4 regions of the Streptomyces sp. NPDC057287 genome follow, and region 4 is predicted to be linked to each of the others. Evidence: riboswitches for the same ligand, from Rfam matches in the RefSeq annotation. Region 4 holds a riboswitch; each other region holds the start of a gene.

Region 1 (3,200 bases), on a different contig from region 4:
CAAGCTGGTCTCGCTGCTGGTCAAGGTCGGCGCACTCGCCTTCGTCCTCACCATGGACAAGACGGTCGCGATCAACTTCCAGCTGCTGGGCGGCATCTGGATCCTCCAGACGATGCCGGCCCTGGTGGGCGGCCTGTTCACCCGGTGGTTCCACCGCTGGGCCCTGATCGCGGGCTGGGCGGTCGGCATGATCTACGGCACGGTGGCCGCGTACGGCGTCGCCAGCCCGACCCAGAAGCACTTCGGCGGATCGTCGAAGGAGATCCCGGGCATCGGCGAGATCGGCTACATCGGTCTCACCGCGATCGTGCTGAACATCGTCGTCGTGGTCGTGGGGACCTTCGTCCTCAACGCGCTGAAGGCCCCGGTCGGCATCGACGAGACCTCGCCCTCCGACTACACGGCGGACGTCGGCGAGCCCGGCGTCAAGGCCACGCTCCCGCCGGCCACGGTGGGTGCGCCGGGCGACGACGAACCGCTGCAACGGGTGTAGACCCCCGCGACGTCCGTCCCGGCGGGGTCCGCCCCGCCGGGACGTGCACGTGCGGGAGCCGAAGGACGCCCCCGTGGAAAGCGCGTGCGCCCGGCCCACGGGCCGGGGCAGACTGACGCCCATGGATGCCTCGATCAGACCGGTCCGCGCCGGCGAGCACGAAGCCCTGGGCGAGATGACCGCCCAGGCGTATCTCGGCGACGGGCTGCTGGACTTCGGCGCCGACGACCCCTATCTGGAACAGCTCCGCGCCGTCGGGCGCCGGGCCGCCGAGGCCCTGGTGCTGGTCGCGGCGGACTCCGACGGCGAACTGCTGGGCGGGGTGACGTACGTCGCGCCCGGGAGCCCGTGGGCGGACATCGCCGGGGAGGACGAAGCGGAGTTCCGGATGCTGGCCGTGTCCGCGAAGGCACGCGGCCGCGGTGCGGGTGAGGCGCTCGTACGGGCCTGTGTCGACCGCGCACGTGCCGCCGGAGGGCTCTCAGGGATCGTCCTGTCGACCCAGTCGTCCATGGAGGCGGCCCACCGGATCTACCGCCGCCTCGGCTTCGTACGGACCCCGGAGCGGGACTGGAGCCCTCTGCCGGGCCTCACCCTCCTGACGTTCCGCCTGGCCTTCTGACCCGTCACGACACTACATGTGGGGGCTGCCGCAACTGGCGGCCCCCACATGTATGCTCGACCTCGCTGTCGCCGCAGGGGAATCCGGTGCGAATCCGGAACTGTCCCGCAACGGTGTGACCGGTGCGCTTTCGCGCACCGCGGAGTCCGAAGACCTGTCGACAGTGCGTCCGGCTCGACCGAACCGGACGCAGAGACGTCCGGGCCCCGCGGAGGGCCGGTGGACGCCGCGCGCACCGTGCCGCCCTCCCCCGGGTGTCACGTGTCCGGCTGCCCCGCTCCCGCAGGCCCCTGAGCCGAGCGAGGAACAGCCCCAGTGACCATCGCGCCAGCCGACCCGGTTTCAGCCGCGGAATCCGAGAGCCTCACGACCGACGCGCCGGGGACCGCACTGCTGCGGACCCTGACCCGTCTCACCGCCGATCTGCCCGACACCGACCCCGGACGGGTCGCGGCCGCCGCGTTGCGCGGCCGGAGCGCGCGGGCGGACGAGGCCGAGCTGCGCTCGCTGGCCACCGAGGCCGCCGCGGGTCTGATCTCCGAGGACCCTGCGTACTCCAGGCTCGCGGCCCGGCTGCTCACCCTGGCCATCGCGGACGAGGCCGCCGGACAGGGCGCCGTCTCCTTCTCGGCATCGGTCGCCGTGGGACACCGCGAGGGCCTGATCGCGGACCGCACGGCGGAGTTCGTCACGCGGCACTCCGCCGCTCTCGACGCCCTGGTCGGCCAGGCGCTCGCCGACGGCGCCGACGACCGCTTCGGCTACTTCGGGCTGCGGACGCTGCACAGCAGGTACCTGCTGCGCCACCCGATCACCCGGGAGGTCGTCGAGACCCCGCAGCACTTCATGCTGCGGGTCGCCGCCGGTCTCGCCGAGGACACCTCCGAGCGCGCCCTGGGCGAAGTCGCGGCGCTGTACGGCCTGATGAACCGGCTCGACTACCTGCCGTCCTCCCCCACCCTCTTCAACTCCGGCACCCGGCACCCGCAGATGTCCTCCTGCTACCTGCTGGACTCCCCTCTGGACGAGCTCGACTCGATCTACGACCGCTACCACCAGGTGGCGCGCCTCTCCAAGCACGCCGGCGGCATCGGGCTCTCCTACTCCCGGATCCGCGCCCGGGGTTCACTCATCCGGGGGACCAACGGCCACTCCAACGGCATCGTCCCGTTCCTGAAGACGCTGGACGCCTCGGTCGCGGCGGTCAACCAGGGAGGCCGGCGCAAGGGGGCCGCCGCCGTCTACCTGGAGACCTGGCACGCGGACATCGAGGAGTTCCTGGAGCTGCGCGACAACACCGGTGAGGACCAGCGGCGTACGCACAACCTCAACCTCGCGCACTGGATCCCGGACGAGTTCATGCGCCGCGTGGACGCGGACACCGAGTGGTCGCTGTTCTCCCCGGCGGACACCCCCGAGCTGGTGGACCTGTGGGGTGACGAGTTCGACGCGGCCTACCGCGCCGCCGAGGCCAGGGGGCTGGCCCGCAAGTCCATGCCGGCGCGCGAGCTGTACGGCCGGATGATGCGCACGCTCGCGCAGACCGGGCAGGGCTGGATGACGTTCAAGGACGCCTCCAACCGCACGGCCAACCAGACCGCCGAGCCGGGCCGAGTCGTGCACTCCTCGAACCTCTGCACCGAGATCCTGGAGGTCACCGACGACGGCGAGACGGCCGTCTGCAACCTCGGGTCGGTCAACCTCGGCGCGTTCGTCGCCGGCGGTTCGATCGACTGGGAGCGGCTGGACGCCACCGTCCGCACGGCGGTGACCTTCCTCGACCGCGTCGTGGACATCAACTTCTACCCGACCGAGCAGGCCGGGCGCTCCAACGCCCGCTGGCGCCCGGTGGGCCTGGGCGCCATGGGCCTCCAGGACGTCTTCTTCCAGCTGCGCCTGCCCTTCGACTCCCCCGAGGCCCGCGCGCTGTCCACGAAGATCTCCGAGCGCATCATGCTCGCCGCGTACGAGGCCTCCTGCGGCCTGGCGGAGCGCCCCCAGGCACCTTCGACAGGCTCCGGTGCAGGGGGGACCCCCACGGGCCCGCTGCCCGCCTGGTCCGAGACCCGCGCCGCCCGCGGCGTG
Region 2 (3,200 bases), on a different contig from region 4:
TCATCAACGAGAACGGCCTCAGAACCGAGGTCATCTTCGCCGCGCTCGTCGGCGCGATCCTGTGGAATCTGCTGACCTGGCTGGTCGGCCTGCCCTCCAGTTCCTCCCACGCGCTCTTCGGCGGCCTCATCGGCGCCGCGGTCATGTCGGCCGGCTGGTCCTCGATCAACGGCGGCACCGTCGTCACGAAGGTCCTGCTGCCCGCGATCGCCGCTCCCCTCGTCGCGGGTCTCGCCGCGCTGCTGGCCACGAAGCTGACGTACCGCCTCAACCGGAAGATCACCGACGAGGCCCAGCTGAAGTCGACCGCCAAGGGGTACCGCGCCGGCCAGATCGCCTCGGCCGGTCTCGTCTCGCTCGCCCACGGCACCAACGACGCGCAGAAGACCATGGGCATCATCACCCTCGCCCTGGTCACCGGCGGCGTCCTCTCCCCCGGCTCCAACCCGCCGGTCTGGGTCATCGCCTCCGCCGGCATCGCCATCGCGCTGGGCACCTACCTCGGCGGCTGGCGCATCATCCGCACCATGGGCAGCGGGCTCACCGACCTCCGGCCGCCGCAGGGCTTCGCGGCCCAGACGAGCGCGGCCACGGTCATCCTGGCCTCCTCGCACCTCGGCTTCTCCCTCTCGACCACCCAGTCCTGCTCGGGTGCCGTCATGGGCGCGGGCCTCGGACGCAAGGGGGGTGTGGTCCGCTGGTCCACCGCCACCCGGATGTTCATCGCCTGGGGTCTGACGCTGCCCGCCGCCGGCCTGGTCGGCGCGGGAGCCGAGTTCCTCACCAAGCAGGGCCCCTGGGGCGTCGCGGTGGTCGCCGTCCTGCTCGTGGCGGGCTCCGGCGCCATCTGGATGCTGTCGCGCCGCAAGCCGGTCGACCACACCAACGTGAACGAGGGCACCGACGAACCCGCGGGCGTCGTCACGACCGCCATCGCGGCCGTCAGCCCGCCGCCCGTCGGCCTGACCGTTCCGGACTTCAAGACCACCATCCCCGCCCCGGACACCCAGGCCGACCCGGCCCGGCCGGCCACGGTGTAAGGACAGAACCGAATGAACATCGACTGGGCAGCTCTCGCTTCCGTCTTCGGCGTCAGCCTCGTGATCACCGTCGCGCTGGTCGGCCTCTTCACTCTCGGCATCACCGGCCTCGCCAGGCAGGCGTCGTCGACGGCGACGCAGGGTGGCGGCTCCGGCGTCCTGGCGCGCGGCGGCGCGTACGCCTGCTTCGCGCTGTGCGCGGCGGCGGTCGCGTACGGGATCTACCTGATCGTCGCCTGACCCCCGCGCGGACACGAACCGGGCCGGACACACCACGGGTGTGCCCGGCCCGGTGTGCGTCTCAGCACACTGAAGCCTCGCAGGTCAACGGCAGGTTGACGGGCCTTCACAGGGCGTGGTGGACTGCCGGAGCCATTACGGCGACAGGAGAGGAAGCCGGTGCGAATCCGGCGCGGTCCCGCCACTGTCACCGGGGAGCAGCCTCCATACGGAAGTCACGGTCCGCCACCGCGGACTGGAAGGCCGGAGGAACTGCGGATCCGGAAGCCAGGAGACTCTCGTCGCCGGTCACGTCGAACCAGGGCGCGGACCCTGAGTGAGGACATACGCCATGTCTGGCTGCCCTGCGTCGGTCGCTGCACCACCTGCTCCGAAGGCCCTTCGAGGCGCGACGGCCGGCTGAGCGGTGCGAGCCGACCGCGTCTTCGCGTACGGCGCCGCCGCAGGCCTGATCGGCGACCTGCTGCTCGGTGATCCCCGGCGGGGCCACCCCGTCGCCGCCTTCGGGCGCGCCGCGACGGGCGCCGAGAGCCGGCTGTGGCGCGACCACCGCGGCTGGGGCGCCCTGCACACCCTCGTCTGCGCCGGTGGCGCCACGGGCGTCGCCGCGCTGGCCGCCCGTGCCGTACGGAACCGTCCCGCGGCCGCCGTGGCGCTGACCGCGGCCGCCACCTGGTCCGTCGTCGGGGGGACGTCGCTGGGCCGGGAGGCCCGCGCCATCGGCGGGGCACTGGCCGCCGGGGACATCGAGCTCGCCCGCGAGCGGCTGCCCCATCTGTGCGGCCGCGATCCGCAGGCGCTGGACGGCCCGCAGATCGCCCGCGCGGTGGTGGAGTCCGTCGCCGAGAACACCTCCGACGCCGTGGTGGGGGCCCTGGTGTGGGGCGCGATCGGCGGCGTACCGGGGTTGGTCGGCTTCCGGGCCGTCAACACGCTCGACGCCATGGTGGGGCACAAGTCGCCCCGTCACCGGCGCTACGGCTGGGCGTCGGCCCGGCTCGACGACGTCGCCGGCTGGCCCGGGGCCCGGCTCACGGCCGCGCTCGCCGTGGCCGCCGGGGGGCGTCCGCGCGATGCCGTCCGGGCCTGGCGGACGGACGCGGGACTGCACCCGAGCCCCAACGCGGGCCCCGTGGAGGCCTCGTTCGCGGGAGCTCTCGGTGTACGGCTCGGCGGGACCCTCGCGTACGGCGGGCGCGTCGAGCACCGGCCGGTGCTCAACGGGGAGGCCGGCCGCGAGGTGCGGGTCACGGACATCGAACGCGCGGTGCGGCTGTCGCGCCGGGTGAGTGTGCTGGCCCTCGCCGTGTGTGCGGCGGGGCGCCTGGCCATGGGACGGAGAGCCACATGAGCGGCGGGCTGCTGGTCGCCGGAACCACCTCGGACGCGGGCAAGAGCGTCGTCACGGCCGGGATCTGCCGGTGGCTGGTGCGCCGGGGGGTGAAGGTCGCGCCGTTCAAGGCGCAGAACATGTCGCTGAACTCGTTCGTCACCCGTGAGGGGGCGGAGATCGGCCGTGCCCAGGCGATGCAGGCCCAGGCCGCCCGGGTGGAGCCGTCGGCGCTGATGAACCCGGTGCTGCTCAAGCCCGGCGGTGACCGCTCCAGCCAGGTCGTCCTGATGGGGAAGCCGGTCGGCGAGATGAGTGCGCGCGGCTACCACGGGGGGCGGCAGGAAGCGCTGTTGGGCACCGTCACGGACTGTCTGGAGCAGCTGCGGTCCACCTACGACGCGGTCATCTGCGAGGGGGCGGGCAGTCCGGCCGAGATCAATCTGCGGCGCACGGACATCGTGAACATGGGCATCGCGCGGGCCGCCCGCTTCCCGGTGCTGGTCGTCGGGGACATCGACCGCGGCGGTGTGTTCGCCTCATTCTTCGGTACGACGGCGCTGCTGAGTCCCGAGGACCAGTCGCTGGTC
Region 3 (3,200 bases), on a different contig from region 4:
GCGCGGTAGTAGGCGCCGGGGAGCGGGCCCGCCGTCCTTGAGCGCCCCGGCCGGTCCGCCGGCGCTCTTCTACGGGGGCGCGTAGTAACAGCGACCGTTGCCAGCGCTCCGGTGTGCCGCTAACCATGGTGGAAGCCCGGGGAAGCCGACACCGCGAACCGGCCGAGCGCAGCTTGTTTCCGTATCTGCGGATCCTGCCGCGTACGTCCGTTCCGTCGTCGCCCCTGTGGCTGTCCTGTCGTCATCGCAAGGAGTCTTTCCATTCGTACGTCCGCTCAGCCCATGACCTCCACCGCCCGTGTCGCCCGCGTCCGCAGGCTCTCGGTTTCCGGACTCTGCGCCGCCGGAGCCGCAGCAGCGGCCCTGACCCTCGCTCCGTCCCCCGCGCACGCCGCCGAGCCGGCGTCGCACAGCGTGGCAGCGGCCGGGGTCTCGGCAGCGGGAGTGTCCGCTCAGGCCGACGCAGTCGCGAAGAAGGCCGGCAAGGTGTCCGACGCCGACAAGCTGGACCACTGGATCCGCAAGTCCCTCAAGATCATGAAGGCCGAGGGGATCCCGGGTACCTACGAGGGCCTGCACCGAAACATCATGCGTGAGTCGGGCGGCGACCCGGACGCGGCCAACGGCTGGGACGTCAACGCGCAGAACGGGACGCCGTCCAAGGGCCTCCTCCAGGTGATCCAGCCGACGTTCGAGGCCTTCCACGTCGACGGCACCTCCAAGGACCTGACCGACCCGATCGCCAACATCACCGCGGCGGCCAACTACGCCGCCGACAAGTACGGCTCCATCGACAACGTCGACTCCGCCTACTGACCAGCCCGACCACACGGCACGGCCACGCCCTCCAGGGGCGTGGCCGTGCCTCGTCGCGTCCCGCACTCCGAGCACCCGTTAAGCTGCATGCGTCCCGCAGGGGAAGTCCGGTCGAAGTCCGGCGCTGACCCGCAACGGTAGGCGGAGCCCTCTTGGGGTTCCGTAAGCCCGATCACCTGCGGTGGTGAAAGCTCCTGGAATCGCCGTGGACTGCGAGAGGCGCTGCATCGGGCGCCCGCGTCCGGGGCTGCTCCTGTTGACGTGGGTGCACGGCCCGATGCGAAAGCGACCGGCCCGTGGCCACATCCCTGGATCGCATACCTGACGCCTCGTCACGCACGGCCCGCAGGGCTGCCGGCCCGCTGCCGCCCGGCCGCGTGCCCCTGCCGATCCTCCTCGTCGTCCTGTGTGCCGCGCTTCCCGTCTCGCTCGTCTGCGGAGCGGGGCTGGGAGCTTCCGGGCTCACCTGGGGCGAGGTCCTCCGCTGTCTCTGGGCAGGTCTCACCGGCGGGCCCATCGCACCGGACCAGGTGTCGGCGTACACCATCGTCTGGGAGCTGCGCCTTCCCCGGGCCGTTCTGGCGGCGGTCGTCGGGGCGGGACTGTCGGCCATCGGCGTCGCAGTCCAGGCAATGGTGCGCAACGCGCTCGCCGACCCGTTCGTGCTGGGGATCTCCTCGGGTGCCGCCGTCGGGGCCAACGCCGTCCTCATCTTCGGGGCGTTCGCGTCTCTGGGCATGTGGGCGCTCTCCACAGCGGCGTTCCTCTCCGCTCTCCTCGCCATGACACTCGTGTACACGATCGCCCGCACCCCTCGTGGGCTGACCCCGGTGCGGCTCGTCCTCACGGGCACCGCGATGTACTACGGCTTCTCGGCCGTCACCACGTTCATGGTGTTCGCGGCCGAACGCGGAGAGGCGGCCCGCTCCGCGATGATGTGGCTGCTCGGCAGCCTGAGCGGTGCCAACTGGGCCTCGGTGCCGATCGCCGCCGGAGCCGTGTTCGGCGGCATCGCCCACCTGGTCTGGTCGGGGCGCCGTCTGAACGCGCTCGCGATGGGCGACGAGACCGCCGCCGCCCTGGGGGTGGACGCGGGGCGGCTGCGCAAGGAGCTCTTCCTCGTATCCGCAGCCGTCACGGGTGCGGTCGTCGCGGTGAGCGGAGCGATCGGATTCGTCGGCCTGATGGTCCCGCACGCCGTACGGATGCTGGTCGGCGCCGATCACCGCCGGCTGCTGGCCGTCGCCCCACTCGCGGGTGCCGTCCTGCTGATCTGGGTGGACATCCTGTCGCGCGTGGTCCTCGCCCCGGCCGAGCTGCCGGTGGGTGTGCTGACAGCGGTCATCGGCGTGCCGTGCTTCGTCCTGCTCATGCGTCGCCGCACCTACTCCTTCGGAGGCATGTGATGAGGATCGACATCGACGCGCTGACGGTCGAGATCGCGGGCGCCCGCCTGGTGGACGAGGTCACACTGGGTGCGGCCGACGGGCAGCTCGTCGGTCTGGTCGGGCCCAACGGCAGCGGGAAGTCCACGCTGCTGCGCTGTGTCTACCGGGCCCTGCGCCCCACGGCCGGTGCGATACGGCTCGGCGGCGAGGAACTGCACTCCATGAGCGCCCGCGAAGGGGCCCGACGGCTGGCAGCCCTCCCGCAGGAAGCGGTGGCGGAGTTCGACTTCACCGTCGCGGAGATCGTGGCCATGGGGCGGCTGCCGCACCAGGGCGCGGTCGCGCGCGCCGACGCCGAGGACCGCCGCCTCTGCGAGGAGGCGCTCCAGGGGGTCGGCGCGGGTCACCTCGCCGGCCGGGGCTTCCTCACCCTCTCCGGGGGCGAGAGGCAGCGGGTCCTGATCGCCCGCGCGCTGGCCCAGCAGCCCCGGATCCTGGTTCTGGACGAGCCCACCAACCACCTGGACATCGCCCATCAGCTGGAGGTCCTCGCGCTCGTGCGCCGCAGCGGGCTGACCGTGCTCACCGCCCTCCACGATCTCAACCTCGCCGCCCTCCACTGCGATCTCCTCCATGTCATCGACGGCGGCCGGATCGTCGCCTCGGGCGCTCCGCACGACGTACTGACCACCGGACTGCTGGCGGACGTCTTCGGCGTGCGTGCCCACCGCGTGGCGCACCCGGAGACCGGCGCGCTCCAGCTGATCTTCGATCTCCCCCCTGCCCGCCCCACCTCCTGAGGAGCCCCACCACCATGCCGACGTACATACGGCCCGCCGTGTTCGCCCTCGCCACCGCCCTGGCCCTCACCGGATGCGGTGCGGAGGTGAGCGGGCCGGCCGACGCGAAGAACACCGCGCGGAGGGCGGACAGCCACTACCCCGTGACGGTCGAGAACTGTGGTGAGAAGAAGACGTACGACAAGGCTCCGCAGCG
Region 4 (3,200 bases):
TGGGTGTCCGGCCGTACGCCACCCGTGGTGAGCCGGAACGACTCGGTGGCCCAGGCCAGGTACCCGGCGTGGTCCGCCGCACGCAGGGGCAGGGTCTCGCGCAGCGCCGGCTCGTCGACCTGGATGACCGACGTGCCGCCCGCTTCCAGATCGCCGACCTCGTCGCGCAGGGCGAGCGCGACCTGCCGGGCGGTGTCACCGAGCGGCTGATCATCGCGCACGAAGGACCAGGCCAGCATGGTGACCGGACCCGTCAGCATGCCCTTGACCGGACGGTCGGTGAGCGACTGTGCGTACGAGGTCCAGCGCACCGTCATCGGCTCGGGGCGGGAGATGTCCCCGGCCAGGACCGGCGGCCGGACGTAACGGGTGCCGTACGACTGGACCCAGCCGTGCTGGGTCGCGAGGTACCCGGCCAGCTGCTCCGCGAAGTACTGGACCATGTCGTTGCGTTCGGGCTCACCGTGCACCAGGACATCGATTCCGGTCTTCTCCTGGAAGGAGATCACCTCACCGATCTCGGCCTTGATCCGCTCCTCGTAGGCGGCTGTGCCGATCCGCCCTGCCCGCAGATCGGCGCGGGCCGTGCGCAGTTCGTCGGTCTGCGGGAACGAACCGATGGTCGTCGTCGGCAGCAGCGGCAGCTCGAGGCGGGCGCGCTGGGCGGCCGCTCGCTCCCCGTAGGGCTGGGAGCGCCGGCCGTCGGCGTCGGTGATGGCGGCGGCCCTGGCCCGTACGGCGGGGTCGTGGGTGATCGGGGAGTCGGCGCGCGAGGCGAGGTCGGCCCGGTTGGCGGAGATCTCGGCGGCGATGGTGTCGGTGCCCTGGGCGAGGCCCCTGGCGAGGGTGACGATCTCGGTGGTCTTCTGCCGGGCGAAGGCGAGCCAGCGGCGGACCTGAGGGTCGATGTCCCGCTCGGGGGCCGTGTCGAGGGGGACGTGGAGCAGGGAGCACGAGGCGGCGACATCGACCTGGCCGGCGAGGCCCAGGAGCGTGGCCAGGGTGGCCAGCGACTTCTCGTAGTCGTTGATCCAGATGTTGCGTCCGTCGACGACACCGGCGACGAGCCGCTTACCGGGGAGCCCGCCGGCGGCGGCGAGCTCTCCGAGGTTCGCCGCCGCGGCCCCGGTGAAGTCGAGGGCCAGTCCGTCGACCGGGGCCTTGGCGAGGACCGGCAGAGCATCTCCGAGCCGGTCGAAGTAGGAGGCGACGAGCAGCTTGGGACGGTCGGCCAGGCCGCCGAGGCCGTGATAGGCGCGGGCAGCCGCGTCGAGTTCGGCAGGGGTGCGATCCTGGACGAGGGCGGGTTCGTCGAGCTGCACCCACTCGGCGCCGGCGGCGCGGAGATCGGCGAGGACCTCCGCGTAGACCGGAAGGAGTCGGTCGAGCAGGGTGAGCGGTTCGAAGTCTGCCGGCGCCCCGGGAGCGGGCTTGGCGAGCAGAAGATAGGTGACCGGGCCGACGAGCACGGGCCGGGCGGTGTGTCCGAGCGCGAGGGCTTCCTTCAGCTCGGCGACCTGCTTGGTGGAGTCGGCGCCGAAGACGGTGTCCGGGCCGAGCTCGGGGACGAGATAGTGGTAGTTGGTGTCGAACCACTTGGTCATCTCCAGCGGCGCGACGTCCTGGGTGCCGCGTGCCATCGCGAAATAGCCGTCGAGTGCGTCAGCATGGACGGCCTCACGGTGCCGGGGCGGGACAGCGCCGACCATGACGCTGGTGTCCAGGACGTGGTCGTAGGAGGAAAAGTCTCCGGTGGGGAGCTCGTGGACGCCGGCGTCCGCCAGTTGCTGCCAGTTCGACCGGCGCAGCTCGGCTGCCGTCGTCCGGAGGGCGTCGGCGGTGATCCGGCCCTTCCAGTAGCCCTCGATGGCCTTCTTCAGTTCCCGGTTCGGGCCCTGGCGGGGGTAGCCGTACACGGTGGCCCGTGTTGCCGCGGCTGCGGGCTTCGCTGTCACGGAAATCTCCTTCGCGAGATGACTCCTTGAATCCCGGGACGGGACACGGACGCGAAGGGACGACGAACCGGACGGAACATGGACACGCTTGTCGGCGTGAGGGTCCGTCCGATCTGTACGCCGACCCGCCCACGAGGTCACCGGGATATCCGTACGCGAGGGGTCGCGTGCGGGCAACGGGCAGGTCTTCGGACTCGCGGGCTCGTCTGCCGGGGGCAGACTCCTACTGGCCGTCGCTTCCCGGATCCGTCCGGATCCAGTGCGTATGACGGCGGTCGTTCCCACTCACCGCTGCGGGGCAGTCCCGGATTCCCACCGGGTTCCCTCTTACGACGCGTCTGCCTGGCGGGCAGGGCGAACCAGCTGCACCAGCCACCATAAAGGGTGGAACGCTCCGTGTGCGCCGCTGTCTGCATTCCGGTACGTGGCAGGGGAGACCGGCTCCGCTGATGCCGCACCGGGCCGGTGCCAGGCGGGGTGCCGACCTGACCGCCCCGGCCGCGAGGCAGAGCACCTCGGACAGGGTGCGGCCGGGGCGGGGTGTGAGGGGCCTCGTGGTCGAGGCAGGCAGCGGAACCGTGGCGGATCCGCCGGCCCGATGGCTGTCCAGGAGCACCGGGCCGGCGGAAGTCGGCGGCTCGCGGCTCAGCGGGGAGCGGTGAGGGGCATGAGCACCATCCTGGCGATCAATTCCGAAATTGTCAACATTTTGGCCTCTTCCTTTCGCTTGAAGCCGAGTGAGCTATTGGCCTCAGGAGGAGGTGCAGGGGTCGTCGCTCACCCTGAAGTCCGGCTGCGCAATGCGCGACTGTCGGTGTGTGCGCCTATCCGGATTGCGTTGTGGTGGAGGCCGGGTGCGGTCGGACTGAAAGTAAAAGTGTTGACAGGTTGGTCAAAGTTTCCTTCAGTGCTCGTGCCCGACAGCGACGGCCAGCCGCTGAACCAGGTCGTGGGCGGCTTCAGGGATCACGGTTCCGGGCGGGAAGACGGCCGCAGCGCCCATGTCCAGCAGTACGTCAACGTCCTGGGGCGGGATCACCCCGCCGACGACGATCATGATGTCTTCCCGGCCTTCGGTGGCGAGTTCCTCGCGTAGTGCGGGTACGAGGGTGAGGTGGCCGGCGGCGAGGGATGAGACGCCGACGATGTGTACGTCGGCTTCGACGGCCTGTCGGGCGACCTCGGCCGGGGTCTGGAAGAGGGGGCCGACGTCGACGTCGAAGCCGAGGTCGGCGAAGGCGGTGG

Evidence for each region. Region 4 has a riboswitch for cobalamin ahead of metE (5-methyltetrahydropteroyltriglutamate--homocysteine S-methyltransferase). Riboswitches for the same ligand answer to the same signal wherever they lie in the genome.
Region 1: linked by a shared signal. The riboswitch ahead of ACFUNE_RS06745 (ribonucleoside-diphosphate reductase subunit alpha) and the one ahead of metE (5-methyltetrahydropteroyltriglutamate--homocysteine S-methyltransferase) in region 4 are both predicted to bind cobalamin.
Region 2: linked by a shared signal. The riboswitch ahead of ACFUNE_RS25480 (cobalamin biosynthesis protein) and the one ahead of metE (5-methyltetrahydropteroyltriglutamate--homocysteine S-methyltransferase) in region 4 are both predicted to bind cobalamin.
Region 3: linked by a shared signal. The riboswitch ahead of ACFUNE_RS22840 (FecCD family ABC transporter permease) and the one ahead of metE (5-methyltetrahydropteroyltriglutamate--homocysteine S-methyltransferase) in region 4 are both predicted to bind cobalamin.

Annotation. Positions count from the first base shown of each region.
Region 1 covers NZ_JBHUYV010000003.1:42,456-45,655, reverse strand. Annotated here, with positions in the region: gene mctP (monocarboxylate uptake permease MctP) at 1-493, shown strand, start outside; gene ACFUNE_RS06750 (GNAT family N-acetyltransferase) at 615-1,115, shown strand; cobalamin riboswitch at 1,156-1,292, shown strand; gene ACFUNE_RS06745 (ribonucleoside-diphosphate reductase subunit alpha) at 1,431-3,200, shown strand, end outside.
Region 2 covers NZ_JBHUYV010000014.1:53,608-56,807, forward strand. Annotated here, with positions in the region: gene ACFUNE_RS25470 (anion permease) at 1-1,040, shown strand, start outside; gene ACFUNE_RS25475 (hypothetical protein) at 1,053-1,280, shown strand; cobalamin riboswitch at 1,429-1,558, shown strand; gene ACFUNE_RS25480 (cobalamin biosynthesis protein) at 1,687-2,631, shown strand; gene ACFUNE_RS25485 (cobyric acid synthase) at 2,628-3,200, shown strand, end outside.
Region 3 covers NZ_JBHUYV010000011.1:264,417-267,616, forward strand. Annotated here, with positions in the region: gene ACFUNE_RS22835 (transglycosylase SLT domain-containing protein) at 283-816, shown strand; cobalamin riboswitch at 883-1,015, shown strand; gene ACFUNE_RS22840 (FecCD family ABC transporter permease) at 1,113-2,222, shown strand; gene ACFUNE_RS22845 (ABC transporter ATP-binding protein) at 2,222-3,004, shown strand; gene ACFUNE_RS22850 (ABC transporter substrate-binding protein) at 3,019-3,200, shown strand, end outside.
Region 4 covers NZ_JBHUYV010000013.1:23-3,222, reverse strand. Annotated here, with positions in the region: gene metE (5-methyltetrahydropteroyltriglutamate--homocysteine S-methyltransferase) at 1-1,955, opposite strand, end outside; cobalamin riboswitch at 2,117-2,334, opposite strand; partial or broken gene ACFUNE_RS24225 (cobalamin-dependent protein) at 2,860-3,200, opposite strand, start outside.